DNA from 4 places in the Micromonospora chokoriensis genome. Region 1 is predicted to be linked to each of the others. Evidence: riboswitches for the same ligand, from Rfam matches in the RefSeq annotation. Region 1 holds a riboswitch; each other region holds the start of a gene.
What was found. A riboswitch is a leader RNA that binds a small molecule or an ion and turns the genes downstream of it on or off. The one in region 1 is predicted to bind cobalamin.
Positions count from the first base shown of each region.

Region 2: another riboswitch for cobalamin. It lies ahead of GA0070612_RS16500 (acyl-CoA thioesterase); the one in region 1 lies ahead of GA0070612_RS18135 (acyl-CoA thioesterase).
Region 3: another riboswitch for cobalamin. It lies ahead of GA0070612_RS16585 (prenyltransferase/squalene oxidase repeat-containing protein); the one in region 1 lies ahead of GA0070612_RS18135 (acyl-CoA thioesterase).
Region 4: another riboswitch for cobalamin. It lies ahead of GA0070612_RS23905 (ribonucleoside-diphosphate reductase subunit alpha); the one in region 1 lies ahead of GA0070612_RS18135 (acyl-CoA thioesterase).

Region 1 is NZ_LT607409.1:3,898,164-3,906,197, forward strand. It holds gene GA0070612_RS18115 (copper resistance CopC family protein) at 1-521, opposite strand, end outside; gene GA0070612_RS18120 (Dyp-type peroxidase) at 518-1,726, opposite strand; gene GA0070612_RS18125 (copper chaperone PCu(A)C) at 1,750-2,352, opposite strand; gene GA0070612_RS18130 (copper resistance CopC family protein) at 2,418-4,550, opposite strand; cobalamin riboswitch at 4,680-4,893, shown strand; gene GA0070612_RS18135 (acyl-CoA thioesterase) at 5,079-5,525, shown strand; gene GA0070612_RS18140 (superoxide dismutase) at 5,889-6,497, shown strand; gene GA0070612_RS18145 (superoxide dismutase) at 6,503-6,763, shown strand; gene GA0070612_RS18150 (zinc-dependent alcohol dehydrogenase family protein) at 6,940-7,926, shown strand; gene GA0070612_RS18155 (hypothetical protein) at 7,949-8,034, opposite strand, start outside.
Region 2 is NZ_LT607409.1:3,499,675-3,505,049, reverse strand. It holds gene metE (5-methyltetrahydropteroyltriglutamate--homocysteine S-methyltransferase) at 1-1,908, shown strand, start outside; gene GA0070612_RS16510 (ABC transporter substrate-binding protein) at 1,995-2,915, opposite strand; gene GA0070612_RS16505 (LysE family translocator) at 2,971-3,597, opposite strand; gene GA0070612_RS16500 (acyl-CoA thioesterase) at 3,601-4,047, opposite strand; cobalamin riboswitch at 4,243-4,459, opposite strand; gene GA0070612_RS16495 (recombinase family protein) at 4,778-5,375, shown strand, end outside.
Region 3 is NZ_LT607409.1:3,515,086-3,523,119, reverse strand. It holds gene GA0070612_RS16595 (LPXTG cell wall anchor domain-containing protein) at 1-168, opposite strand, end outside; gene GA0070612_RS16590 (prenyltransferase/squalene oxidase repeat-containing protein) at 165-2,894, opposite strand; cobalamin riboswitch at 2,989-3,104, opposite strand; cobalamin riboswitch at 3,172-3,295, shown strand; gene GA0070612_RS16585 (prenyltransferase/squalene oxidase repeat-containing protein) at 3,400-4,833, shown strand; gene GA0070612_RS16580 (HoxN/HupN/NixA family nickel/cobalt transporter) at 4,908-5,723, opposite strand; gene GA0070612_RS16575 (hypothetical protein) at 5,720-6,421, opposite strand; gene GA0070612_RS16570 (hypothetical protein) at 6,539-6,907, opposite strand; gene GA0070612_RS16565 (superoxide dismutase) at 6,984-7,244, opposite strand; gene GA0070612_RS16560 (superoxide dismutase) at 7,251-7,865, opposite strand; gene GA0070612_RS33060 (transcriptional repressor) at 7,973-8,034, shown strand, end outside.
Region 4 is NZ_LT607409.1:5,136,250-5,144,283, forward strand. It holds gene eno (phosphopyruvate hydratase) at 1-168, opposite strand, end outside; gene GA0070612_RS23895 (MerR family transcriptional regulator) at 288-1,202, shown strand; gene GA0070612_RS23900 (ribonucleotide-diphosphate reductase subunit beta) at 1,199-2,194, opposite strand; gene GA0070612_RS23905 (ribonucleoside-diphosphate reductase subunit alpha) at 2,254-4,602, opposite strand; cobalamin riboswitch at 4,796-5,011, opposite strand; gene GA0070612_RS23910 (enolase C-terminal domain-like protein) at 5,645-7,039, shown strand; gene GA0070612_RS23915 (FadR/GntR family transcriptional regulator) at 7,047-7,760, shown strand; gene GA0070612_RS23920 (aldo/keto reductase) at 7,781-8,034, opposite strand, start outside.

The DNA.
Region 1 (8,034 bases):
GCCCGCCGCCACCACAGCACCGCCGTTCCAGCGGCAAGGACCAGGAGCACCACACCCGCCACGAGGACGCCGACATCCGGGCCGCCGCCGTCGGGCCGCACCGCCGCGGCGGCGGACGGTGTGGTGGCCTCGACGACCGGCGCGGCGCTGGACGTGGGGTCGGCCACGGTGAACGGGTACGACCCCTGCACCGGGTGCCCGTCGGCGGAGACGACCCGGTAGGCGACCGTGTACGTGCCGTTCGGCAGGGTGTCGATCACCGGCACGGTGCTCTTCGCCCCGGCGACCGTCGGCTCGCCCGTGCCGACCTTCCGCCTCGCGGCGTCGGTGAGCACGATCGTGGTGAACGTGGGGTCGAGCCGTTGCATGAACTCGAGCACGATCTCCGTTGGTGCGCTGGTCACCGTCGACTGCTGCACCGGAGTGGCCGCCCGCAGCGAGTTGTGGGCCCAGGCCGGGCCGGTCGGAACGAGCAGCGCGACGAGGACGGCGAGCGCCGCCGCGCCGAGTCGCCGGTTCATCCGAGCACCTGCTCGCCGATCCACCCGCCCGGTCGACAGCCCGGTGGGATGGCGAAGACGGCGGAGCCGATCGGGGTGGTCCACTCGTTGAGCAGGTCCCGCTCGGCCAGTCGGCGTTGGATCGGCAGGAACTGCCGGGCGACGTCGGCCTGGTACGAGGTGAAGACCAACCCGCTGTCGGCGTGACCCTCGGCGGTCGGCACACCGTCGTAGTTGTAGGGCCGACGCAGGATCTTCAACCGGTCGTCGGTGACGTGCGCGCGGGTCAGGTGGGAGAAGTCGGGGATGACGGCGAGCCCGTGCTCGTCGGTGGCGGCGAAGTCGGGCTCGTCGTGCTCGGCGGTGCCGGTGAGCGGGGCGCCGGTGTCGAGCCGCCGGCCGACAGCGAGTTCCCGGTCGGTGCGTCCGAGCAGGTCCCAGGTCTCCATGTTCATGCTGATCCGGCGTACGACGAGAGTGGTGCTGTCGTGCAGCCACGCCGGCCCGTCCGACACCCAGACAGCGGAGTCCATCGGTACCCCCGCTCGGGGGTTGGCGGTGCCGTCGAGCTGACCGAACAGGTTGCGTTGGGTGTGGCCGCCCGGCTCGACGCCGGGGCTGCGCCGGAAACCCTGCTGCACCCACCGGACGGTGGCGAACGGCCGGCTGTCCTTGATCAGCACCCGTTGGGTGTGGGCGACGCTGATCGGGTCGTCGGCGCAGATCTGGAGCAGCAGGTCACCGCCGGTCCAGGCCGGCTGGAGCCGGTCGACGCGGAACGGCGGCAGGTCGGCGACCGAGGCCGGCCGCCGGTCGTCCACGCCCGCCGCCCGGTACAGGGCGGGCCCGAAGCCGAAGGTCACTGTCAGCCGGGCGGGCAGGAGCCCGAGTTCGGCCTCGGTGTCGGCCAGCGCCGGCTTGCCCTGGGTGAGGCGGGCGGCGTCGTCGGTGAGCAGCCGCAGCATCCGACCCAGCGCGGCCCGGTCGGTGCCGGCCCGTAACGTGAACGCCACGAATGCCGCGTGCGCCTGCGGTTCGGTGGTCACGCCGGCCTGTCGCGCGCCGTGGAACGGCTCGACCAGCGCGCCGACGCTCGCCACCGGCGTGGTGTCGGCAGCGGCTGGTGACTTCCCGGCGTCGGTACGGGTCGCGGCGATGGCCGCCCCGCCGGCGAGGGCGCCGCCGGCGGCCAGGGCCCCGCCGGTGAGCAGGCCGCGCCTGCTCACCGGCCGCGAGGGTGGCGTGTCGGTCACGATGCCGGGCTCATGCTCATCTCCGGCGTGGCGCTCGTGCCGGGCATGGGCTGGCCGTGCCCGGGGGCGTAGCTCTCCTGCGCGCCGGTGAACGGCTTGGCCACGGCCGTGAACTGCTGGCTCCTGCCGTCGGCGAACGTCAGGGTGAACGTCAACTCGTCGCCGGCCTGCACCGGCTCGGCGAGGTTCATCAGCATCAGGTGGTCACCGCCGGGCTCCAGCGCGTGCGTGCTCTTCGCCTTGATCACGACGCCGCCCTGCTTGGCCTGCATGACCATCGTGCCGTCCTTCATGGTCATCTCGTGCAGCTCCATCGGCGACACCGAGCTCGTGGCACCGGTCACCGTGACATCGCTGTCGCTGTCGTTGACCAGGGTCCCGAAGGCCGCCGTCATCCCCTTGTCGGCGGCCTTCACCCACGGGTCGCGAATGCCGAGCACCCCGGCGTCCGGGTTGGCCGAGGACGACGCGGACGGACCCGCCTGCCCGGTCGACGGAGAGTCGGACGATCCGCATCCGGCGGCACCCACCGCCAGGACGGCGGCGGCGATCATGGCGGCCGAGCGGCGGCGCGGACCGAGCGGGCTGGTGCTGGGCATGTGTTCTTCCTCCGATGGTTGCTGCTGGCTGGATGGTCGGCCGCAGCGGGGAGAAAGTTCCAGGCTCAGGGCACGTTGATCGTGTACTCGGCGGTGTGCACCTTTCCGTCCACCTGGAAGTCGAAGAAGGCCCGGTACCGGCCCGAGCTGGGCGCGGTCAGCCAGAACTGGACAGTGCCGTCGACCAGCTCCTGCTCCGGGTGGACGTGCACGTAGCCGAGATCGCCCTCGCGGACGACGACCAGGTGCCCGTACGCGCCCAGGTAACGCTCCAACTGCGCGGGCCCGGCCGCGTCGGTGCGCTGGACCTGGAACTGCATCGGCGCCGTCACCCCCACCGTCGGGGTGCCGCTCATCGACACCGCGTACGGCCCGGCCGTCGCCTGTGCCTGCGCCGGCGGCAGCGCGGCGGGGGTGTGCGCCCCCGGCACCGTGTGGTCCACGCCCAGCACGAGGGGCACCGGCGCGCCGTTGGCCGCGGTCACGGAGAAGTCGGCGTAGACGCGGTAACCGCCGGGTCGGGCCAGCGTCAGGGGGACGCTCCAGGTGCCGTCGGGGGCCATCGTCGGGTGTACGTGCTGGTAGCCGGTCAGGTCGCGGCCCACCACGATCATGTGCAGCGGCTTGTCGTGGACGACCGCGAAGCGGGTCGCCGGCTGCCGGTCGGTCCCGACGATCCGGAAGCGGTAGTCGGCGCGTACCCCGGCGGGTTGAGACCGCTCCAGCGGTTGCAGGGTGTAGCCACCGGCGCTGACCGTCGTCCCGGTCGCCAGTGTCTCGCCCGTCGCGCCGTCACCCCGGTGCGTGTGCGGACCGGTGCCCGCCGGATGCTGGTGCCCGTCGGTCGCGGACCCCGACTGCCCGGAGGCCGGCGGACCGCCGGCCGGCTGCCGGGCGGTGTTCGCCGGGCTCTGGTCGCCGGTGCCGATGCGGGCCAGCCCGAACCCGGCCAGCAGGGCGACCACCAGCCCGCCGACGAGCAGCGCCAGGTGGCCGTTGCTCAACCGGGACCCGGGTGCCGCCCCGGCGAGGTCCGTGTCCGGCCGGGAGCCCGCCTCGACCGTCGACTCGTCGTCGGTGCTGGCGAGGACCTTGGTCTGCTGATCGGTGCTGGCGGGGGCCTTCGCCTCCTGCTCAGTGGGCGTCGGGTCGACAGCGTCGGTGGCCGTCGGGTCGACAGCGACGCCCGTGCGGGCCGTGACGACCGCGTCGCCCGTACGCGCCGCCGGCACGGTGGCCGGTCGCCGCTTACCACCCGTGGGCTTCGTACCGACACCGCTCACCGCACCGGCCGTCCGGCCGGCGGAGGGCTTGGCGGCGGCCGTCTTTCCCGCGGCGGCCCTGCCTGGGCTGGTCTTGCCGGCGGAGCGCCGGTTCGTGGTACGGGCACCGCCGCCGCGTCGACCGGACGTCCCCGATGAGGTACGGCCCCGGCCGGAGGGTTTGCCGGTGGGCGCCGTCCGGCGACGCCAGACGACGAAGCCGGCCACCGCGACGACCGCCGCGATCGCCGCCGCCCAGCCGGCCCAGGCCGGCGCTCCCGAGCCGCTCTCCTCGGCCGACCCGGTCGGCGGGGCAGCCGCAGCCCCGGACGGCGGGGTCACCGGCTGGGCCGAGGCGGTCGGCACCGCCGACGCCTGCCCGGACGACCCGTGCTGCTCGGTGGCGGCCACCAGCGCCGGGTCCGGCTGCGTCGTCGGCGGGCTCCACCCCGTGGGTGCCGCCGTCACCGGCCCGTTGTAGCGGAACGTCAGCGTGCCCCGCACGGTGTCGCCGTCCGAGGCCACCGACAGGTAGCTCACCGAGTACTGGCCCTTGGCCGGCAGGTGGGTGACGGCCACCGTCGCGGGGAACCCGGTGGTGTACTCCCGTGGCTCGAACTGCCCGTTGACCAGGAAGTACTCCCGTACCGGCTGGTCCAGCGGCTTCGGCTCCCCGTACGACCAGCTGTTGTCGACCCGGATGCCGCCCGGAGCGGTGACAGTGAAGAACGCGTTGGGAGCGGCCTTCTCGGTGAAGAAGAGCTGCACCGCCGTCAACGGCTCGGTCACCGTGGCCCCACCCGCCGGCGTGGACATGGCGAGCGTCCCGTGCGCCGAGGTGGGTTGGGCGGACGCGAGCAGAGCGACCGCCGAGGCGAGGAGGAGCGCGAGGACGCCCGAGAGCACCCGCCCCGGAGTCTGAGGGAGACGACGCATCTGAATATCCTGACCGGAGTGAGGCTTTTTTCAAGAGCTGGCGATCTTTTTCCTCACATGGCAAAAGCCGACGAGGCCCCGGCGCTGCCTCCGCGCCGCGCCCCCGGTGCCGCGACTTGCCTGGCCAGCTATGCTGCGGGCGGCGCTGGTTCGCCCCGTCGTGACCGTCGGGGCGTCGTAAGAGGGAACCCGGTGGAAGTCCGGGACTGCCCCGCAGCGGTGAGTGGGAACGAACGCCGTCATCAGCACTGGGCCGTCGGCCTGGGAAGCGACGGCCGGTAGGAGACCGGCGCGACCGGTCCGGCCCGCGAGTCCGAAGACCTGCCTGCGCTGCGCACGCGACCGTGTGCGCCGCCGTCGGCCTCGCGGGTGGGCTGAGCGGGTGACGTGCCGTCCGTCGGCGCGTGCTCGTCAGGGTGTCCGCGTACCGGTGGTGTGGTTCCCGAGGGACGGACTACCGCTGTGCACGACACCGCCACGATCGCCGGCCGAGCGCCGTCGGCGTCGCACCTGACCCTGTCGCAGATCATGGACCAGCACCACACCAACCTGATGGGTACGGTGCACGGCGGCCGGATCCTCAACCTCATCGACTCCGTCGCCGGGGTGGTCGCCGCCCGGCACTCCGACGGGCCGGCGGTCACCGCCGCGATCGACGAGACCGCGTTCCTGCGCGCGGTGCGGGTCGGCGACGTCGTGCACGTCGACGCCCGGATCACCTGGGCCGGGCGCAGCTCGATGGAGGTCGCGGTCAAGGTCACCGCCGACCGGTGGGACCGGGCCGTGCCACCCACCGACGTGGCCACCGCCCACCTGGTCATGGTCGCGATCGACGACGACGGCCAGCCGAGGACGGTGCCGCCGTTGCTACCCGAGACCGACGGGGACCGGAGGCGCTACCGCGAGGCGGAGATCCGCCGCGAGCACCGGTTGGCCCTGCGGAGGGCGCTGCTCGACGGCGCCGAGGAGGGCTGAGGGGGCGCTCGGGCAGCCTGGGCTCGCCGGACCGGCGCAGTAGCGCGGGACGCCGAGGCGGTCGCCCGCGTCGCGCACTCGTCGCCAAGATCCGTGCAACATCAGGGTTGTTGGTGACTCCCACACGTCGGAGGCAGCAACATCCGGGAAGTTGCCCAGATCTCCGTGATGACGTGAGTGACCGCGGGCGATCCGCTCGGCATGGTCGGCGTGTCGAGCCGCCTGCTGTTGGCTGCGACATGGTCGGACGCTACCGCCGACGATCTGTGATCGAACCCGTCCGCTGACACGGTGCGGCCTCTTGTTGCAAGATATTGGCAACAGCCATATTGAGGCAGCATTGAGAGGACGTACTCCCTGGCCGTGTACAACCTGCCCGACCTGCCCTACGACTACGGCGCACTCGAGCCCGCCATGTCCGGCGAGATCCTGGAGCTGCACCACGACAAGCACCACGCCGCGTACGTCAAGGGCGCCAACGACGGGCTCGACCGGCTTGCCGAGGCCCGTGACAAGGGCGACTACTCGACGCTGGTCGGGCTGGAGAAGACGTTCGCGTTCAACCTGTCCGGGCACGTCCTGCACTCGATCTTCTGGAACAACCTGTCCCCGGACGGCGGTGACCGCCCCGACGGTGAGTTGGCGGCGGCGATCGACGAGCACTTCGGCTCCTTCGACGGCTTCGCCGGTCAGTTGTCGGCGGCGACCAAGGGTGTGCAGGGCTCCGGTTGGGGTGTCCTGGCCTGGGAGCCGCTGAGCCAGCGGTTGATCGTGGAGCAGGTCTACGACCACCACGGCAACGTCGGGCAGGGCTCCACCCCGATCCTGGTGTTCGACGCCTGGGAGCACGCCTACTACCTGCAGTACCGCAACGTCCGCCCGGACTACGTGGATCGGCTGTGGAACCTGGTCAACTGGACCGACGTCATCTCGCGTTTCGACGCCGCCCGCGCCGCCACCCCGAAGATCTGATCGGCGTGACCGGGTACACCCCCGAGGCCGCGGAGATCGTCCAACGCGCTGCCGGGGTCATCGCGGCCAAGCATCGCGGTGACCTCGCGGGCGCGGAAGCTCTCATGTCGGCGTTCGGCCCCGAGCAGGCCCGTACCCTCGGCTTCTATCTGCTCGCGGACCTCGCACTGGGCCTGGCCAGGGCACAGAGCGGCCAGTCCATGGACGATCTGGTCCGGGAACTGTCCCTGCTCCTGGCCGAGACCGCCCAGTCACCTCCGGCCTGACCGTCCGCTGGGTTCCGCCAACGGCGGGACCCAGCGGACGTCGCGGCGCCCGTGATCGAGGAGTTGGCCGAGTGCGCCCGCAACTCGATCACGTGGGTCGCCGCCGATGTCGCCCGGGCGGCGACCCGGTTGGATAGCGTCCAGGTGATGTCTCGATCACGGAGGGGCGGGCTGTCATGCGTGCAGCGGTGCTGCGGGAGTTCGACAGCCCGCTGACGGTCGAGGAGATCGATCAGCCCACCCCCGGGGTGGGGCAGGTGCTGGTGCGGATCGTCGCCAGCGGGGTCAACCCCCTCGACACGAAGATCCAGACCGGACAGGCCGCGCACGCGCGGGTCCAGCCGCCCGCGGTGCTGGGGCTGGACCTTGCCGGGGTCGTCGCGGCGGTCGGCGCGGAGGTGACGGGGTTCGCGCCGGGAGACGAGGTGTACGGGCTCTGCGGGGGAGTGGGTGGGCTACAGGGTTCGCTGGCCGAGTACGCCGCCGTGGACGCCCGGTTACTGGCTCGCAAGCCCGGCGGCCTCTCGATGCGCGAGGCCGCCGCGTTGCCACTGGCGGCGATCACCTCCTGGGAGGGGCTCGTCGACCGCGCCGGGGTCCGCGCCGGGCAGAAGGTGCTGGTGCACGGCGGTGCCGGCGGTGTCGGTCACGTGGGCCTGCAACTCGCTCAGGCAAAGGGTGCCGAGGTGTACGCCACCGGCGGGCCGGCGAGCGTACGGGTGATCGAGAGCCTGGGCGCCGTACCCATCGACTACACCTCGACCACCGTGGAGGAGTACGTCGAGAGGCACACCGGTGGCGAGGGGTTCGACATCGTGGTCGACAACGTCGGTGGCGCGACGCTCGACGCGTCGTTCGCGGCGGTACGCACCTATTACGGGCACGTGGTCAGCGCGCTCGGCTGGGGCACCCACTCGCTCGCCCCGCTGTCGTTCCGTGGCGCGACCTACTCCGGCGTGTTCACCCTGCTGCCGATGCTCACCGGTCGGGGCCGCGAACACCACGGCGACATCCTGCGGGAGATCGCGAGGCTGGCCGATGCCGGCGCGCTGCGCCCGCGACTGGACCGGCGTCGGTTCACGCTCGACACCATCATGGACGCCCACCGTCTGGTCGCCGACGGCATCGCCGAGGGCAAGGTCGTGGTGGACGTCGCCGACTGACCGGCCGGTAGTCAGGTAGGGCTTACGCGTTGCCGTGACCTGCCGCGTCGATGAGGCCGCCGAGACGGTAGCGCAGGACGCGGGCCTGGCCGATCGACATCGCTACCC
Region 2 (5,375 bases), 400 kb from region 1:
AACTACCACTACCTGGTGCCCGAGGTCGGCCCGGGCACAGCGTTCACCGCTCGGACGGACAAGGCGGTGCGGGAGTACGGCGAGGCGAAGGCGCTCGGCGTCACCACCAGGCCGGTGCTGGTCGGGCCGGCGACCTACCTCCTGCTGTCCAAGGCCACCGACGACGCCCCAGAAGGGTTTCGGCCCTTCGACCGGCTCGACGACCTGATCGCTGTCTACGAGGACATCCTCGGCGTCTTGGCCGGTGCCGGGGTCGAATGGGTTCAGCTCGACGAGCCCGCGTACGCCGCCGACCGCACCTCGCAGGAGATCGCCGCGCTGCGCGCCGCGTACCGCCGGCTCGGCCTGCTGAAGCACCGGCCGCGGTTGTTCGTCGCGTCGTACTTCGGTGACCTCGGCGACGCGTTGCCGGCACTGCTGGGCACCCCGGTCGAAGCGGTCGGCATCGACCTCGTCGCCGGGCCAAGCAACCTGAACCGGCTCGCCGCCGCCGGCCCGCTGCACGGCAAGACGATCGTCGCGGGACTGATCGACGGGCGCAACATCTGGCGCACCGACCTGCGCTCCGCGGCCGCGACCGGCGCCGCGCTGACCGGCCTGGCCGACCACGTCTCGGTGTCGACCTCGTGCTCCCTGCTGCACGTACCGGTGGACCTCGCCGCCGAACCTGACCTGGACCAGGACCTCCGTGCACGGCTCGCGTTCGCCCGGCAGAAGGTCGACGAGGTGGTCGCTCTCGGACGCGCCCTGCGCGACGGCGTCGGCGCCCTGCCCCCTGCCTCGCCCGCGACCCCGGCGGCCTGGCGCAACGACGGAGTGCGGGCCCGGCTCGACGCGCTGCGTCCCGAGCACCTACGGCGCGGGCCGTACGCGCAGCGGGCCGCCAGCCAGCAGGCCCGACTGAACCTTCCACCCCTGCCCACCACCACCATCGGATCCTTCCCCCAGACCTCGGAGCTGCGGCAGGCCCGTGCGGCGCACCGGGCCGGTCGGCTCGATGACAGCGGCTACGCCGAGCGGATGCGCGCCGAGGTCGCTCACGTCATCGCCGTGCAGGAACGACTCGGGCTGGACGTGCTGGTGCACGGCGAGCCGGAACGCAACGACATGGTGCAGTACTTCGGTGAGCAGCTCGACGGGTTCGCCGCCACGGTGAACGGGTGGGTGCAGTCGTACGGCTCCCGGTGCGTACGCCCACCGATCATCTACGGCGACGTCACCCGGACCGGGCCGATGACCGTCGCCTGGTCCACCTACGCGCAGTCGCTGACGAACCGACCGGTCAAGGGCATGCTCACCGGACCGGTGACGATCCTGGCCTGGTCGTTCGTCCGCACCGACCAACCCCTCGCCGACACCGCCAACCAGGTCGCTCTCGCGCTACGCGACGAGGCCCGCGACCTGGAGGCCGCCGGCATCCGCATCATCCAGGTCGACGAACCCGCCCTACGGGAGACACTGCCACTGCGCCAGGACGAGCAGCGCGCCTACCTGGACTGGGCGGTCGGGGCGTTCCGGCTCGCCACCAGCGGAATCGCCGACGCCACCCAGATCCACACCCACCTGTGCTACTCCGAGTTTGGCGAGATCCTTCCCGCGATCGACGCCCTCGACGCCGACGTCACCAGCATCGAGGCGTCGCGCTCGAAGATGGAGATCCTCGACGACCTGCGCACCACCGGCTACCACCGGGGAGTCGGCCCCGGGGTGTACGACATCCACTCACCCCGCGTACCGGAACAGGCGGAGGTCAACGACGCGCTACGCCGCGCCGTCGCCGCGGTGCCCGCCGAAAGGCTCTGGGTCAACCCCGACTGCGGCCTGAAGACTCGCGGCTACCCGGAGGTCGAGCAGGCCCTGGCCCGCCTGGTCAGCGGCGCCGCCGAGATCCGCAGCACGCTCATCTGAGCGCGCGGTGGGGCGGCGGCACGCTGCCGCCCCACCGTGGTTTGCGAGAACGCGCATCCGATGCCCGCATCGGCCGCACGGGCTCGTCAACCTGCGCCGACGGAAACCTGCCGAGCGCGGGAATCCGGGCGGCCTGCGAGGATGGCGGCGAGGATCTCCGCGCCGTCGACAACCCTCGGGCCGGGGCGGTTGAAGTAGGCGGGCCCATCGACCACCCACACCTGCCCCTGACGCACCGCAGGCAGGTCAGCCCAGCCCGGTTGCCCGGCCGCTACCGACAACTCGTCGATGGTCCGTTCAGGTGTGAACCCGCACGGCCCGAACACCACCACGTCCGGAGCCAGGTCGGCAACGACCGACCACAGGTGTGGGGTGCTGTGCGCCCCCGGACCGAGCAGCAACGAACGCCCGCCTGCGGCAGCTATCTGCTCGGGCACCCAGTGCCCACCCGGCATCAACGGGTCGAGCCACTCGACGAACAGCACCGTCGGCGCGTCGGACGACGGGCCGGGCAACGCAGCGAGTCGACGTTCGGCGTCCGCCCGGATCTCCGCCGCCCTGCCCCTGGTGTCGGTCAAAGCGGCCACGGCGTCGACCGTGTCCAGGATCCCGCTGATCGTCCTCGCCTCCAGGGACACCACCCTGGTATCGAGATCGATCAGCCGCACCGCGTCGTTGACCCGCGCATAGGAGACCGCACACACGTCGCACAGGTCCTGGGTCAGGATCAGATCCGGCTTCAGGTCTTCCAGCATCGTGACGTCGAGCTGGTACAACGACGACCCACGGTGCGCGCCGCCAGCGGTCGCCGCCGAGATCTCCCGGCTCGTCAACGCCTCGGGCAGAGACGTCCCCGTCACCGTCGGGACATCGGCCAGGTCTCCCGGCGGCCAGTCACACTCGTGCGTGCGGCCGACCAGATGCCCGGTCAGGCCGAGCATGGCCACGATGTCCGTGGCCGCCGGCAGCAGGGAGACGATGCGCACACCCGCCTGCCTACCAGGCATGACCACGCCACGTCCACCTCGCGAGCCGGACTACGGCGGCGGTCACCGGCCCTCGCTACGACCCGAGCGCGAGGCGTACCCCGAGCGCGACGAACGCCGCCGCGCAGATCCTGTTGACGCGCCGCGAGAAGCGACCGTCAGTCATGCGAGCGCCGAGTCGCCCGACACCGGCGCCCAGGGCGATATCGACGGCGAGTTGCACCACGACGAAGACCGCACCGAGAAGCACCAGTTGAGCGGTCGCGTTGCCCTGTGCCGGATCGACGAACTGAGGCAGAAACGCCACGCTGAACAGGATCATCTTGGGATTGAGGAGATTGGTCACCAGTCCGCGCAGGAAGGCCCGCCCGGAGCTGCCACCCTGCTCCGGCCTCCCGGAAGGCGCAGCGCCGGCGCCGCGCAGTGCCCGCACGCCGAGGATGATCAGGTACGCCGCACCGACCCAGCGAATCACGGTGAACAACACCGGCGAGGCGGCGATCACCGTGGCGAGTCCGCAGACGACCGCCGCGATGTGCACCGCCTCCCCGGTGGCGACGCCGAGCGCGGCCACCACCCCGGCGCGGGTGCCGTAACGGGCGGCGTTGGCCAGAACGAACATCATGTCCGGACCGGGCGTCACCATGAGGACGACGATCGCGGCGAGGTAGCCGACCAGCGTCGCAACGGAGAGTCCGAGCACCGCTCAGCCCTCCTCGGCGCCGTCGAGCAGCGCCCGCCGCAGCGCCAACCGGTGCTCGCGGCGGATCTCCGCCTCGCGGTACCGCCGCCGGTCCCCATCGGTCTCCGGCAGCAGCGGCGGCACCGCGCGGGGCTGACCGTTGTCGTCGATGGCGACCATGACCAGGTGGGCGGTTGCCACGTCGGTGGGCGGCACCGCCCGGTCCCACCGGTCGGCGGTCACTTTGACCGCCACCTCCATCGAGCTGCGGCCGGCCCAGGTGATCCGGGCGTCGACGTGCACGACGTCGCCGACCCGCACCGCCCGCAGGAACGCCGTCTCGTCGATCGCGGCGGTCACCGCAGGCCCATCGGAATGGCGGGCGGCGACCACCCCGGCGACGGAGTCGATGAGGTTGAGGATCCGGCCGCCGTGGACCGTACCCATCAGGTTGGTGTGGTGCTGGTCCATGATCTGCGACAGGGTCAGGTGTGACGCAGACGGCGCTCGGCCGGCGATCGTGGTGGTGTCGTGCACAGCGGTAGTCCGTCCCTCGGGAAACCACACCGCCGGACCACGGGCGCGCGCTGACGAGGACACACCGGCGCACACCTCCCGGCGCGTCACCCGCTCAGCCCACCCGCGAGGCCGACGGCAGCGCACACGGTTGTGTACGCAGCACTGGCAGGTCTTCGGACTCGCGGGCCCGACCGGCTGCACGCCGGTCCCCTACTGGCCGTCGCTTCCCAGGCCACTGGCCCAGTGCTGATGACGGCGGTCGTTCCCACTCACCGCTGCGGGGCAGCCCCGGATTCCCACCGGGTTCCCTCTTACGACGCCCAGCCACCTCGTGACCGAGCGAACCAGCGCCGCCCGAAGCATAGCCCGTGTGGATGACCTGCTCAGATGCCGGGACTCCCGGGCATTAACGGATTGAACCACTCGACGATCAACCTGGGAGGGTAGGAGGTCTAGCCCATCCGCGCGAGCCGGACACCCTGTCCGCCTGCCGCAGGCTTATACGAACAACACTCATACCTCCCCGCAAGCATCTCCCGATCGTGGAGGTCCTATGGCGACGAGGACGATGACAGAACCCGAACGGAGCACCCTTTCATCCTGGGCCGTCGGGCAGCGGAAGCTACGGCCACAACGGTTTACCCGGGCTGCGGATGGACTGCGGTTCGCGTTCTACGGACGGATGTCCACCGTCCACTTCCAGGATCGGGCCTCGTCGTGCCGGTGGCAGCGCAACTTTGCCGAGGACTTGGTCGCCGGTCATGGCCGAATCGTGGTGGAGTTCTTCGACGAGGGCGTCTCCCGCCGGGTGCCCTGGCCGGACCGGCCGCAGGCGTCACGGCTGCTCGACGCCCTGATGGGCTCGGCACGCGGGTTCGACGCGATCGTCGTCGGTGAGTACGAGCGCGCCTTCCACGGCCAGCAGCTTGAGCAGTTGACTCCGACCTTGCTCAGCCACGGCGTGCAGTTGTGGCTACCAGAAACCTACGGGCCGGTGGACTTCGACAACCCCCGACAGATGGCGCTACTGGACCTACTCGGTGTGCACTCCCACCGGGAGGTGTCCCGAGCCCGGCATCGCACCACCGCGGCCATGCGCGCTCAGGCAGAGTTGCAGGGCCGACACCTCGGCGGCCGGCCACCCTACGGCTACCGGCTCGCCGACGCCGGCCCTCATCCGAACCGCGCCCACGCCGCCTGGGGACGACGCCTGCACCGCTTGGAGCCCGACCCTGCCACCGCACCCCACGTCCGGTGGATCTTCGAGCAGCGGCTCGCCG
Region 3 (8,034 bases), 380 kb from region 1:
CAGCAGCGGCCCGCCCCACCGGCTGAAGTCGACAGCGAGGATCACCCCGGACGAGGTGGTGCACTGCCCGATCGGCAGGGGCGCGGCCAGCGCCGGCGTGGGTGCCACCACCGGCGCGGCGACGATCGTCAGGGCCGCGATCGACCGGAGCCACCGGCGGGCGGTCACGATCCACCGCCGGCGTCGGACACCGCGCGGCGACGGGCAGCGACCAGCAGCAGGACACCGCCGATGACGAGCACCAGCGCCAGCAGGGCGATGGTCATGATGGACACGCCGGTACGGGGCAGGCTGCCCCACGAGTGCCCGCGGGGGCCCGTCGTCGACGGGGTCGCACCGGGTGTCGCCGTCGACGAGGACGGTTGGCTGGCGCTCGGCGTCGGCGTGGGCGTGGGTGAGCCGGACGGGTCCGGACCCGGCGCGTCGTGCACGTCCCGGGTCAGGGCGGCGAACGAGATGCCGGTGGCGCCGCTGACGACCTGGGTGGAGGCGCGGACGTCCGATCCCGCCTGACCACCGGCCGCGACGGTGAAGCCGCCGTCGTCGTTCTGCTGGGAGGCCAGAAACGCCAGCGCCTTGTCGACCTGAGCGGCGTAGCTGCTGCCACGCAGGGTGAGGCCCTGGATGGCGAGGGCGGTGGAGTTGGTGGAGTCGCCGGCCGCGCCGGGGAACCCGCCGTGCTCCTTCTGCGTGGAGGCGATCCAGGCCAGCGCCTTGTCGACGGCGGTGACCGCCGCCGGGTCGTCGGCCAGCGCGGCCAGGGCCATCGCGGCCATCGCGGTGCTGTCGACGTCCCGGTCGGTGTCCGCCGCCGGGATGAGGCTGGGGAAGGACCCGTCGGCGCGTTGCAGTCCCCTGAGGAACTCGACCGGCTTGGCGGCGGCCTCGCCCTGTCCCGCGCGTAGCTGCGCGATGATGCCGAGCGACTGACCGAAGACCGAGGTGGCGTACCGGTAGTTGCCCGCCCCGGCGCAGCCGGTCTGCGCGTCGACCTTGGCGCAGGTTACGTCGCCCAGCGCGGCGATCAGGTCGTGTCCGCCGAAGGAGCGTGGGTCGTAGCCGGTGGCCTGGGCCAGCAACGCGACCTTGCCGATCGCGCCGCCGACGGCGTAGTCGGTGCCGACGCCCAACCACATGTCGACGGTGAAGCCGTTGTCACCGACCGCGCCGCCACCGCGCAGGAACTCGACGATCGCCCGCAGCTTCGCGTCGTCCCCGCCGGTGGCGGCCAACGCGTACGCGCCGTCGATGGTCAACCCGAAGTCGGGGTAGCCGGGGAACGACTCGTAGTACCGGCCGTCGATCAGGTTGGCCGGCGCGACGAGATAGGACACTCCCTTGGCCAGATCCGGCCGGAACCCGGCCGGTGGTGGCCCGCCCAGGCGGTGGGTCAGCGCGGCGAGGTTCGTGCCGGCGAGCGCGAGCGCCGCCGCGCCGGTGGCGGCCAGGTCGGCGTCCGGGTTGCTCGGGTCGGGGCTGAGCCCGCCGCCGGTGGCGATCCGGCCGACCAGAAAACCGGTGGCGGCGGCGGCCCGGTCGGTGACGCCCAGCACGGCGAGGGCCTGCGCGGCGTGTCCGGTCGAGTAGGTGTCGGTCAACCCCGCCCCGGTGTAGGGCTGGTAACCGCCGTCGGTCTCCTGCGCCCCGGCCAGGAACGCCTTGGCCGAGCCCAGCGCCTCGTCCTGACCGCCGAGGGCGTGCAGCGCGAGGACGGCCAGGGTCGTGGCGGCGATGTCCGGGTCGCAGAACTCGGCCGGGGCGAGCCACAGGCCACCGAAGGCGCCGCTCGCGCACTGCTGCTCGGTCAGACGAGCAACAGTCGGGGCGGGCGGGGTGACGCCGGCCCGCTTGAGCGCGAGCAGCGCTGTCGCGTGGGTCATCGGTCCGGTCGATCCGGCGAAGTCACCGGCGGCGGCGCAGCCGGCGTCGACATCGGTTACGGCGCACACCCGGTCGGTGAGCGTGGCGACCAGGTTCCGGCCGCCGAACGCGCGCGGGTCGCCGCCGGTGATCGTGGCCAGCAGGGCGAGGTTGGCGACGTTGGCGGTGTGCGGCGCGGCGGTGTCGCCGTTCGGGAAGATCGCGGCGTCGACGTGTGCCCGCAGGTAGTCGACCATCTTCGTCAGTGCCTGGTCCTGCCCGCCCGTTGCGGCCAGGGCGGTGGCGACGGCGATGCTCCGGTAGTGGTCGGCCCCGCCGTTGTCGACATGGTCGCCGTCGGTGAGCTGCCCGACCAGGTAGGTGGCGACGGCCTTGACCTGGGCCTCGGTCGGCCGCGCCGGCTCGGTCGGCCCGTCCGTCGCGGTCGGGGTGGGGGTCGGTGTCGCCGATGGTGGCGGACCGCTCGCGCGTACCGACGCGGGGGTGAACGTCGGGGCCCCGGTCGTGCCGCCGATGTCGGTGCCGCCGAAGACCCACGCTTCGACCTCACCCGGGCCGGGCCGCTGGGCCATGGCGCCGAGCGGGCTGTAGGTCCAGTGGTCCTGCCCGGCGGGGGCGATCCAGTAGGACCAGTAGGCCGACGCGGGCGGGGTCAACTGGCACGCCTCGTCGGCCGGCGTCGGGTGTTCGGCACCGGACGCGAAGTCGGGCGACCCGATGCGGCAGATGAAGCCGGGGCCGTCGTGGGCGGTGCCGGTGGTGGTGAAACCCGCCTCGTGCAGCAGGTCCAGGCCGGTGGTCGGGGTGGCGTCGCAGCCCCGCAGCAGCGGCCCACCCCACGCGCCGAAGTCGACAGCGACGATCGCGCCCTGAGTCGGGGTGCAGGACTCCAGCGGGTCGGCGAGCGCGGCGCGGGTCGGCACCACCAGCGCCACCGCGCCGAGCACCGCTGCGGCGACGGCCGCCAACCACGCCGCGGGAACCCGCGACGTTCGACTAACCAGTGGGGACATGGCGACTCTCTCGGGGGCTAGCGGCGCAGGCGCGGACGCGGACCCCGAGGACAAACCCCGGAAACCTGGCTCCGCGCCGTGTACCTCGACGGCGCTGCGGTGCACTATCCAGCCAGGTAATCCGACTCGTCCCGGTAACGGGACCTACGGCTGCGGGCCAGCGCCGGACTTTGACCGGCTTCCCCTGACTGCTGGATCGCGGCCATCGGACCACAACCGCGACCACCGCGTCAACGCAAGACCGTGTCATGTACCTAACAGCGCGCGGTAGGGGTTCCCTCCCATACCGTGACCGCGTCATCGTGTGGGGGAACCCGGTGGGAATCCGGGGCTGACGCGCAACGGTGAGGACGGTTCGCCCCGTCCCGAGCCCGACTACCCACGTGGTGACGCAGCACCTGCGGTATCCGTCCCACGCGTCCTGCGGCCGGCCCGCCCCGCTCCCGCCGGCCCGTGCCGGGCTCCGGGTCGAGGCAGCCGTGCCCCGTACCCCCAAGGAGCCCTGATGTCCTCGCGTCTTTCCTCCGGTCGTCGCCGCAGACGCCTCGCGGCTGTTCCCGCCGCCGCGCTGATCGCCACGGTCGTGGCGGTCGCAGGCGGCGCCGCACCGGCCGCCGCGACCTCGACCGCCGCGCAGATCGCCACCGCCAAGACCAACGGCGTCGCCTACCTGCGGACCCTGCAGGCCGCCGACGGGAGCTACGCCAGCGGCGGGTTGTCGAACGAGTGGGCGTTCAGCGCGTTCGCACCCGCCGGCGTCGCGGCGGTGGACGTCTACCCCTCCGGCGACACGACCAAGAACGCCCGCACCGTCTACCGCAACCAACTCTCGGCCGCGTCCTGGCCGAGCAGCACGCCGGTGGTCACCGACTACGAGCGTGGGGTCCTCAACGCCTACGCCGCCGGTATCGACCCCGCCCGGGTCTCCCCCACCCGTAACCTGATCGCCGACACCATCGCCTACTGGCAGACCGGCTCGGCCGGCTACTACGGCCCGCCGGCCAACTTCAACGGCACCGTCTTCGGCACCCTCGCCCTGGCCGGTGCGAAGACCCAGGCCGGCGCCGCCCGCGTGCCGCAGGCCCTGCTCGACCTCTCGATCACCCGGATCCGCAACAACCAGCACACCGACGGCGGCTGGACGTTCACCCAGGCCGAGGGCAATCCCACCCAACTCGCCGCGGCCAGCGACATCGACATGACCGGCGCCGCGATGGCCGCGCTCTGCGCCGCCGGAGTCCCCAACACCGACACCGACGTCGTGCAGGCCAAGAACTTCCTCAAGAGCAAGCTCGTCAACGCCTCGGGCGCGTTCAGCTCGATGTTCGGCGTCAACACCGACTCCAACGCCTGGGCCGTCTCCGGGCTCAACGCCTGCGGCATCCCGAACCAGGGCACCGACTTCACCACCACCGCCGGCAAGACCCCAATCGACTTTCTTCGCGCGCAGCAGTTGACCGGCGGCGGATTCAAGTATCTGCCCACCAACACCACCCCGTCGGCGTACGCCTCCATCGACGCGGTGCGTGCCCTGACCGGCGCGGGCTACACCGCCGCTCCCCCGACCCCGGTCACCGCCGGCGCGCCCACCTGGGTCGCGGCGAGCGGGTTCACGGCGGGCGCCGCCACCCGACTCGCCGTGATCATCGACAACGGCAGCGGCAGCATCACGCCGTGCGCGGTGACGCTGACGCCGACCGCCGCAACCACCACCCTCGGCGCCGTCCTGGACGCCGCCGTCGGCGCGGCCACCCCGAGCGGCTGCGTCACCTCTCTTCTTCCCACCAGTGGCACCGGCACCGTGACCGCGATCAACGGCCTGGCCAACAGCGGCTCTTCGACCTGGAAGGTCGCCCGCGACGGCGGCACTCCGGTCACCGCGACCCGCGGCACGGCAGTGACCGTCGGCGACACGATCTACCTGCGCTACGGCGTCTGATAGCCGCTAGTGGGATGGTCAGCGGCGGCCGAGCCGCCGCTGACCATCCGCCGGCTGATCCGCCCGCCGCCGCTTCAGGTGAGCGTGACGAGGCGGATCGCGGCGACCGAGACGAGGCCCGCGCCGAAGAGCGTGATGCCGCTGGCGGCGAGGACGGGTGCCACCCGGGTGGCCAGACCGAGAACGGCGCGGGACTGTGCGCCCCGGGTGATCAGCGAGCTACCGGCGACCGCGAGGACCCCGACGCCGAAGAGTACGACGGCCATGCCGAGGCCAAAGGTCAGGACCAGCAGCAGGGCGAAGCCGGCCCGACCGATGAATAGCCCGGTCGCCAGCACGAGGAAGGCGGCCGGGGACGGGGTCAGCCCGCCGGACACGCCGAGCAGGAACAGGCCGGGACGCTTGCCGTGCTCGTGCTCATGATCGTGGGTGTGGGTGTGGGTGTGGGTGTGGGTGTGGGTGTGGGTGTGGGTGTGGGTGTGGGTATGACTGTGGCTGTGGCTGTGGCCGGCGGTGTGCAGGTGCCGGCGCACCATCCACAGACCGGTGGCCAGGACGATCAGACCGGCACCGAGTTGCAGCCAGCTCGTGAGTTCCTGCATCCGGATGACCTCGGACAGGGACAAGAACGTCCACGCCACGCCGATCACCAGCACGGAAAGCGTGTGCATGACGGCCACCGAACCACCCAGCCAGGCGGCGTCCCGGATCCGGCCCCGCGAGCCGGCGAGGTAGGCGGCGGCCAGGCTCTTGCCGTGCCCCGGGGCCACAGCGTGACCCGCTCCGGCGGCGAAGGCGAGCACGAACGCCAGCGGCGGCACGCCCGGTGAGTGGATGAGGTCCTGAAAACGGTCCGAGAGTGACGCGGAGAGCACCGTGGTGGCGGTCATGCCACGACCCCCCGTCGCCGCAGCCGTCGCGCCACCAGCAGCGCACCGATCGCGACGAGCAGGCCCGCGCCGACGACGGCGGCGATCTGCAGGGCGGCGCTCCGGCCGAGGCTGGTGCCGCTGGCCAGCGTCGGAGCGCCGCCGACGAGGGCCCAGTCGTGGGAGTCCTCGCCGGAGCCGTACACCGCGCGTTGCCCGCCGGGGCCGGTGGCCATCGCCCGGTACGCGGGGTTCAGGTCGGTCAGCATCCGCACCGCGACCGTGACCTGGTCGACCGACCCCGGGCAGGTGAAATCGACGCTCGCGCCCACCCGCGCCAGGGCCTTCACCGGCGCGACAACTCCCGGGCATTGACGCGAGCCGTCGGCCACCGTGATCCGTTCGAGCAGGTACGCGCCGAAGCGCTCGGACGAGGCGATCACCGCGGGGTCTGACGTGCGGTAGTCGACGGCGCCGTCGAGCAGGACCCGGTCGGATGGCAGCAGGCCGAGCGAGACGCCGAGCAGCGTCAGGTCGTCGGGGCCGCCGACGCGCCAGCGCACCCGCACGATGTCCGGGCGCTGCTCGTCGCGCGCGATGGACACGGTCTGGGGGTCGCCGAACGGGTGCGCTGCCGCCGGGGACGGCACCGCGACAGCGGCCAGCGCCGCCAGTAAGAGGACGGCCACCGCGCTGGCTCGACGTGTGGGTAGGGACAAGGGGTGCTCCGGGATTGCGGGCTACAGGATCGCCTCGACCGTGCCGGGCGATCAGAAACGCGCAGGTCCGGGCCGGTGTGCCACACAAAACCACCACGTGAACACTTCGTTGATCAACTAACCGATCGGGTCGGCCGGCGGGTGACGCGACAGGGCGGGTAGCAGACCGGGGCCCTGGTCATCAGGCACGGCCAGGCCCTGCGGGACCGCCGCGCCGACCGGGTCGTCGACCTCGCCGGCGCAGTGCGCGCACACCCCTGAGGCCCGCTCCGGCGCCCCGGAGCGTGCGGACAGGGCGAGTAGAGCCTCCAGGCGGGCAACTCGACGTTGGCTGTCCCGCAGCTGCTGGCGAAGCTGGTGCGCCTGGGCCTCGCTGGCACCGAGCTGCCGACGGGCAGCCTCGAGCCGTTGGAAATCGGCCACGGCCAGCACCGCCACCTGCTGCCCGTCCAACGTCAGGACACGGTGTTCGGTCTTCCGGCGCATCGGGCCTCCCCGAGCTGGGCGGTGGACGCTGCGGTTGTCCGCTGGGTTCCGCCCGCGGGCGGAACCCAGCGGACCATCATGCCGGTGGGGACTGGGCGGTCTCGGCCAGGAGCAACGACAGCTCCCGGACCAGATCGTCCATCGACTGGCCGCTCTGCGCCTTGACCAGGCCCAGAGCGAGATCGGCCAGCAGGTAGAAACCGAGGGTACGGGCCTGCTCGGAACTGAACGCCGACATCAACGCCTCCGCACCGGCGAGGTCACCGCGATGCTTGGCGGCGATGACCCCGGCGGCGCGTTGGACGATCTCGGCCGCCTCGGGGGTGTACCCGCTCACGCCGAATCAGATCTTCGGGGTGGCGGCGCGGGCGGCGTCGAAACGGGAGATGACGTCGGTCCAGTTGACCAGGTTCCACAGCCGATCGACGTAGTCCGGGCGCACGTTGCGGTACTGCAGGTAGTAGGCGTGCTCCCAGGCGTCGAACACCAGGATCGGGGTGGACCCCTGCCCGACGTTGCCGTGGTGGTCGTAGACCTGCTCCACGATCAACCGCTGGCTCAGTGGCTCCCAGGCCAGGACACCCCAGCCGGAGCCCTGCACACCCTTGGTCGCCGCGGACAGTTGACCGGCGAAGCCGTCGAAGGAGCCGAAGTGCTCGTCGATCGCCGCCGCCAGCTCACCGTCGGGGCGGTCACCGCCGTCCGGGGACAGGTTGTTCCAGAAGATCGAGTGCAGAACGTGCCCGGACAGGTTGAACGCGAACGTCTTCTCCAATCCGACCAGGGTCGCGTAGTCGCCCTTGTCGCGGGCCTCGGCGAGGCGGTCGAGCCCGTCGTTGGCGCCCTTGACGTACGCGGCGTGGTGCTTGTCGTGGTGCAGCTCCAGGATCTCGCCGGACATGGCGGGCTCGAGTGCGCCGTAGTCGTAGGGCAGGTCGGGCAGGTTGTACACGGCCATGGAGTACGTCCTCTCAATGCTGCCTTAGTGTGGCTGTTGCCATTATCTTGCAACAAGAGTCCGGTTGTCGTCCGGGGACGTGATTGATCACAGAAGCATCGGATCGGGTGGTGGCGGCGCTGGGCCGACTGCGCGAGCGCGGATTGCGACGTACGCCGGCACGGCAGGC
Region 4 (8,034 bases), 1.2 Mb from region 1:
GGGGTCCCCGTCGCGCAGCTCGACCGCCTCGTTCGCCCCCGTCGACGCACCGGACGGTACGGCCGCCCGGCCGACCGAGCCGTCGCTGAGTTCCACGTCGGCCTCGACGGTCGAGTTGCCCCGGCTGTCGAGGATCTGCCGAGCACGCACCCGATTGATCACCGTCATCACACACACTCCCTGGTCACACTGCCTTTCGCCGACAGACTGGCAGGAAACGGCGGTCCTGGCACCGCGACGATGGACACGTTGACCCGTACCCCAGGGTGCGGGTTTAGGGTCGCGGGATGCGGGTGGGTGAGCTGGCACGACGGACCGGGACGACGGTCCGGGCACTGCGGTACTACGAGTCGGCGGGGCTGGTCGTGCCCCGGCGGCTCGGCAACGGCTACCGCGAGTACGACCCGATCGCGGTGCGGCTGGTGGCGCAGATCCGCGAGCTGATGGCGCTCGGCCTCACCGTCGAGGAGACCCGGCCATTCGTCGAGTCGATCGCCGGTGGCGCCGACGACGCCGACGTGTGCGCGGCGGCGGTGGCGACGTACCGCAGCACCATCACCACCCTGCAGGAGCGGATCGGCAGGCTGACCGCCCAGCGCGACGCCCTGGACGCACGCCTGGACGCGGCGGCGACCCAGGTCGTACCCGGCGGTGGTGAGGTCGGGGGCGACCCCGCCGCGCTGGTCGGCACCAGCCTGCCGTCGTCGTCCTTCTACGGCACCGACGGCCGCCCGGTCGACCTGGGCGCGCTCGGCGTCGGACGCACCGTCATCTTCGTGTACCCACTGACCGGGCGGCCGGGCGTCGACCTGCCCAACGGGCTGCTGGAGGTCCACGGCGCCCGGGGCAGCACCGAGCAGGCCGCCTGGTTCCGTGACCACCACGCGGAGATTCGCGCGGCCGGTGCCGCCCGGGTGTACGGACTGTCCGCGCAGTCGACCGGGTACCAGCGGGAACTGGCGTACCGGTTACGGCTGCCCTACCCGCTGATCCCCGACCCGAGGCTGACCCTGGCCGACGCGCTGCGCCTGCCGACCCGCACCGCCGGTGACATGACGCTCTACGAGCGGCTGACCCTGATCATCGCCGACGGCGTGGTGGAACACGTCTTCCACCCGATTCCGGACCCGGCGTCGCACCCCCTGGACGTGATGCGGTGGCTCACCAAGCGACGCCAGGCCCCCGGATCGGTTGCCGCCTAGAAGTCGTCGTCGAAGGCGACGGTGCCGGTCACCCCGACCTGGTACGCCGACACCCGCCGCTCGAAGAAGTTGGACAGCTCCTGCACGTCCTGCAACTCCATGAAGGCGAACGGGTTGCTCGACCCGTAGTGCGGGGCGATGCCGAGCTGGGCGAGTCGGCGGTCGGCGACGTGCTGGAGGTACTCCCGCATGTCGGCCAACGTCAGGCCGGGCACACCCTGGCCCACCAGGTCCTCGGCGAACTGCACCTCGCACTCGACGGCCTCGGTGAGCATCTGCCGGACCTGCTCGGCGAGGTCGTCGTCGAACAGGTCCGGCTCCTCGGTGCGAACGGTGTCCACGACGTCGAACGCGAACGCCATGTGCATGCTCTCGTCGCGGAACACCCAGTTGGTGCCGGAGGCGAGACCGTGCAGCAGGCCACGGGAGCGCAGGAAGTAGACGTACGCGAACGCGCCGTAGAAGAACAGCCCCTCGATGCAGGCGGCGAAGCAGATCAGGTTGAGCAGGAACGCCCGCCGGTCCTCGCGCGAGCGCAGCTCCCGAAGGTCGCCCAGGGAGTCGATCCAGCGGAAGCAGAACTCGGCCTTGCGACGGATCGAGGGGATGTTCTCGATCGCGGCGAAGGCCTCGAACCGCTCGGTCTCGTCCGGCACGTACGTGTCGAGCAGGTTGAGGTAGAACTGGACGTGCACCGCCTCCTCGAACAGTTGCCGGGACAGATAGAGGCGACCCTCCGGGCTGTTCACGTGCTGGTACAGGTTGAGCACCAGGTTGTTCGCGACGATCGTGTCGCCGGTGGCGAAGAACGCCACCAGACGGCTGACCAGGTGCCGCTCGGCCGGGGACAGCTTGTCCAGGTCGGTGAGGTCGGCGTGCAGGTCGACCTCCTCGACCGTCCAGGTGTTGCGGATGGCGTCGCGGAAGCGGTCGAAGAAGTGCGGGTAGCGCATCGGACGCAGGGTGAGGTCCATCCCGGGGTCGAGCAGCATGTGCGTGGTCCTCGTGTCGGTGGTGCGGGCGTCGGTGGCGTCGGTGGTGGCGGCGGGCGTCACTGGCAGGCCTCGCACGACTCGGGGTTCTCCAGCGAGCAGGCCAGCGCCTCCGCGTCGAGGGCGACGGGCGCGAGAGCCACGGGTGCGACGGCCACGGGCGCGACGGCGCTGACGGTGGCCTGCTGGATCCGCGTCGCGGGGCGCGAGCGCAGGTAGTAGGTGGTCTTCAGGCCGGCCTTCCAGGCGTACAGGTACATCGAGGAGAGCTTGCCGATGGTTGGCGCGGCCAGGAACAGGTTCAGCGACTGGGACTGGTCGATGAACGGGGCCCGGGCGGCGGCCAGGTCGATCAGCGCCCGCTGCGGCAGCTCCCACGCGGTGCGGAACAACTCCCGGACGCCGGCCGGCAGCTCGGCGATGTCCTGCACCGACCCCTCGGCCCGCTTGATCGCCGACCGGATCCGGTCGGTCCACAGACCGCGGGCTTTCAGCTCGCGGACCAGGGCGGTGTTGACCTGGAGGAACTCCCCCGACAACGTCTCGCGCTTGAACAGGTTCGACACCTGCGGCTCGATGCACTCGTAGCAACCGGCGATCGAGGCGATGGTGGCGGTCGGGGCGACGGCCACCAGCAGCGAGTTGCGCAGCCCGTGCGCCGCGACCTGCTCCCGCAGGGCGTCCCAGCGTGCGGTCTGCGTACCCTCGACACCCCACAGGTCGGGCTGCAACTGGCCCCGCGCGGCCCGCGTCTGCGGGTACGACGGGTGCGCGCCGTACTGTCGGGCCAGGTCGGCGGAGGTCTCCAGCGCGGTCAGGTACAGCTCCTCGCTGACCCGGGTGGACAGCTCCCGCGCGGTGGGCGAGTCGAACGGCAGCCGCAGTGCGAAGAAGACGTCCTGCAGGCCCATCAGCCCGAGCCCGACCGGCCGCCAGCGGGGGTTGCTCGCCGCCGCCTGCGTGGTCGGGTAGTAGTTGATGTCGATGACCCGGTCGAGGAAGGTCACCGCGGTACGCACCGTGGCGCGCAGCCGCTCCCAGTCGATGTCGCCGTCGGTGAGGTGGGCGGCGAGGTTCACCGAGCCGAGGTTGCACACGGCGGTCTCGGTGTCGCTGGACACCTCGACGATCTCGGTGCAGAGGTTGGACAGGTGCACCACGTTGCCGTCCTCGGCGGTCTGGTTGCACAGCCGGTTCGACGCGTCCTTGAAGGTCATCCACCCGTTGCCGGTCTGGGCCAGGGTGCGCATCATCGTCCCGTACAGCTCCCGCGCCGGAACCTGCCGCACGTAGCGGCCCTGCGCCTCGGCCTTTCGGTACGCGGCGTCGAACCGCTCCCCCCACAGGTCGGGCAGCTCGGGCACCTCGTGCGGGTCGAACAGCGACCACATCTCGTCGGCCTCGACCCGGCGCATGAACTCGTCCGGGATCCAGTTGGCCAGGTTGAGGTTGTGGGTGCGGCGGGCGTCCTCGCCGGTGTTGTCCCGCAGGTGCAGGAACTCCTCGATGTCCGGGTGCCACGGCTCCAGGTAGACGCAGGCGGCGCCCTTGCGCCGGCCGCCCTGGTTGACCGCCGCGACGCTCGCGTCCAGGGTGCGCAGCCACGGCACGATCCCGTTGGACTGCCCGTTCGTGCCGCGGATCAGCGCTCCCCGGGAGCGGACCCGGGAGTACGCGATGCCGATGCCACCGGCGAACTTCGACAGGTTGGCGACCTGGGCGTACCGGGCGTAGATCGAGTCCAACTCGTCCAGCGGGGAGTCGACCAGGTAGCAGGAGGACATCTGGGTGTGCCGGGTCCCGGAGTTGAACAGCGTCGGTGAGCTGGGCAGGTACGCCAGGCTGGACATCAACCGGTAGAAGCCGACCGCCTCGTCCGGCGTGCGGGACAGACCACAGGCCACCCGCAGCAGCCAGTACTGCGGGGTCTCCAGCACCAGCCGGCTGGTGGGGTGGCGCAGCAGGTAGCGGTCGTAGACGGTGCGCAGGCCGAAGTACTCGAACCGGCGGTCGCCGTCCGGGTCGACGGCGGCATCGAGGGTCGTGGCGTGTGCGGCGACGAACGCGGCGGTGTCGTCCCCGATCAGACCCTCGGCGTGGCCGACCCGGATCGCCGCGCTGAACGAGGTGATGCCCTGCCGGCGTACCTCCTTGTCGACGTAGCCGGCCAGCAGCCGCGCGGCGAGGCGGGAGTACTGCGGCTCCTCACCGATCATCTCGGCCGCGGTCTGGATGGACAGCCGGTCCAGTTCCGCTGTCGTCGCGCCGTCGTACAGGCCGCTGATCGTGCGGGTGGCGACGCGCATCGGGTCGACGTCGGTCAGGTCGTCGGCCCACCGCTCCACCGCTCGGACGATCTTGTTCACGTCCACGGGTTCGGTCGCGCCGTCGCGCTTGCGGACCTGCATCGGCGTCCGCCGCAGTGCCGCGTCGGTGCTGGCCGGGACTACCTGGGTGACTGTCACCACTCGCTCCTCGGAGTTCGAGACCTGGAGGTCCGAACGCGCGGAGACAGACACCGACGGACGCCACGCCGGGGCGGCGTGGGATCAGGTGGCGTCAGCCGTCCCACGCGGCCTCGGACCGCCGCACACCCGGGTGCGGGTACGCGGCGCGCTGGCAGGTCTTCGGACTCGTGGGCGCGACCGGGCTCGCCGGTCTCCTACTGGCCGTCGCTTCCCAGGCCGAACGTGGCCCAGTGCTGATGACGGCTGTCGTTCCCACTCACCGCTGCGGGACAGTCCCGGATTTCCACCGGGTTCCCTCTTGCCTCGACCGCCCTGGGTGAGCGGTCGAACCAGCTGCGCTCGACACCATATATAGGGACCCGGCGGTTGTCACACCCCACATGTCGGTGTGGGCGTGTCGGCGGCGGAGGCGGTGACGACCGTCACCCGACCGCACCCCCGGCCACCCGACCCGGGCGGCCGACGCCTGTGGGAAGCGGCGGTCAGCGGCGCGACACGGCAGCGGGACAGCCGGCAACGCTCCACAAAGATGCGATGTATGCAGGATCCAGATGTAAGGAACGTTGCTCATACTTCGTTGTCGATATCAGTAGTCAGGGTGAACATCCAATCTTCACAACCCTCGGTGCGCCACTGACCCGGACCCTCGCTCCGACCCGCGCACCGCCGTCCGGCATTCGACCCACCCTGCGGGCCGGGGCTCCACTTCGCACAGCACGCGACCACCACCAGCGGTTTGGGGTTCGACATCAGCGCCCGTACGCGAACGCGGGCCGCTCCGGCGGGACATCTCCACCGCTGCGGCGGTCGCTCGGCGTCCGCACACGCCAGGCGGCAAGCATCTCTCACCAGAAGACCGATATCGATCAGAAACATTGGATGTCTGCCTCGGTCGGGTGATCGACGTCGTTGACGTGCCTGAACCAGCCTCCGTATACTCCGAATGATCATCTGATCTTTTGCCTAGTCGGGCGAGGAGCGCATGCCGCAGATCACTGCTGTCACCGTCGAGGACGTCCGCTTCCCCACCTCCCTGACCGCTGACGGGTCAGACGCCATGAACAAGGACGGCGACTATTCGGCGGCCTACGTCGTCCTGCACACCGACGGCACCGACAGCGTGGGCGCGCCGCTCGCGGGCCACGGACTGACCTTCACCATCGGTCGCGGCAACGACATCGTCGCCGCCGCGGCGGTCCACCAGGCACAGCTCCTCGTGGGCATGGACGTGGCGGCGATGGCGGCCGACATGGGGGCGGTCTACCGCCTCCTCACCTCCGACTCGCAGTTGCGGTGGCTCGGGCCCGAGAAGGGCGTCGTCCACCTGTCGCTCGCGGCCGTGCTGAACGCCTCGTGGGACCTGGTGGCCCGCCTCGCCGCCAAGCCGCTGTGGCGGCTCCTGGTGGACATGACCCCCGAACAGCTCGTCGACATCGCGGACCTGCGCTACCTGTCCGACGCGCTGACCCGCGACGAGGCACTGGCCATCCTGCGCGCCAAGGAGAGCACGAAGGCCGAGCGCCTCGCCGAGCTGGACCGCACCGGCTACCCCGCCTACACCACCTCGGCCGGCTGGCTCGGCTACGGCGACGACAAGCTGCGCCGGCTGTGCCAGGAAGCCGTCGACAGCGGCTACGGCTACGTCAAGCTCAAGGTGGGCGCCAACCTCGACGACGACATCCGCCGATGCGCGATCGCCCGGGAGATCCTGGGCCCGGACCGCAACCTGATGATCGACGCCAACCAGGTGTGGGACGTCGGCCAGGCCATCGAGTGGGTCACCGCCCTCGCCCCGTTCACACCGCTGTGGATCGAGGAGCCGACCAGCCCCGACGACATCCTCGGCCACGCGGCCGTCCGCCGGGCCGTCGCCCCGATCGGCGTCGCCACCGGCGAACACTGCCACAACCGGGTGATGTTCAAGCAGCTGTTCCAGGCCGGGGCCATCGACTTCTGCCAGTTGGACACCGGTCGACTGGCCAGCATCAACGAGATCGTCGCCGTGCTGCTCCTCGCCGCGAAGTTCGACGTACCGGTCTGCCCGCACGCCGGCGGCGTCGGGCTGTGCGAGATGGTCCAGCACGTGTCGGTGCTCGACTACGTCGCGGTCTCGGGAGACCTCACCAACCGGGTCACCGAGTTCGTCGACCACCTGCACGAGCACTTCACCGACCCGTGCGTCATCCGCGACACCGGCTCGGGCAGCGGCTACGTGCTGCCCGACCAGCCCGGCTACTCCACCCGGATGCGTCCCGAGTCGATCGCGCTCTACCGCTTTCCCGACGGCCACTACTGGGCGGCGGCGGACCCGACTACCGTGTCATCTCCGGAGCCGTACGTGATCGCGGGTGGGACGGCCACATCCGCTGGCCGCTAGGGGGACCATGTCACGCACTGACGAAGTGGTGAACGGCATCAAGCGGATGATCCTGGACGGGAAGTTCAAGCCCGGGGACCGCCTGCCGATCGAGAAGGACCTCGCCGAGTCCCTCGGCGTCTCGCGCGGCTCGCTGCGCGAGGGGATGTCGGCGCTGTCGATCCTCGGCATCGTCAACATCCGCCAGGGTGACGGCACCTACGTCACCAACCTCGACGCGCCGCAACTGCTGGCCCCGATGGGCTTCGTGGTGGACTTCCAGGGTCAGGACGACCCTCGGCACATCCACACCGTCCGGCGGCTGCTGGAGTGCGAGGCAGCCCGGTTGGCCGCCACCAGGATCACCGACGAGGCACTCGCCCAGGCCGGGGAGCTCCTCGACGAGGCGGCCCGGATGGTCGGCCAGTCACCGCAGGACCACGAACGCATCCTCGAAATCGACATCGCCTTCCACCGGATCATCGCCGTGCACGCCGACAATCCGGTGCTCGTCGGGCTCATCGAGGCGTTCGCCGGTCGCACCATCCGCGGGCGGCTCTGGCGGAGCCTGCACGAGGAGGGCGCGGACCGGCGTACCCATGACGAACACGTGGCGATCCTCAAGGCCCTCGTGGCGCGTGACCCGGAGCGGGCCCGCACCCGGATGGCCAACCACCTGATCGGTGTGGAGGAGTCGTTGCACGGGTTGCCCGACGACGGGGACGCGACCACCACCGAGTGACGGGCCCCTGACCGCTGACGCTACGGCTGCACGTCGAGCAGCCCCGCCTCGTACAGCGCCGCCCAGAGCTGGTCCGGGACCTCGGTGTCGAACCGGCGCAGGGTCTCGGTCACCTGGACCGCGTCCCGCACGCCGACCACTGTCGAGACCACGGCCGGGTGCCGACGGACGAACGCCAACGCCGCCTGGGGCAGCGTGACGCCGTACGTCTGACAGACCCGCGCTATCCGCCGGGCCTGACCGACCACCTCCACCGGCGCCCGCTGGTAGTTGT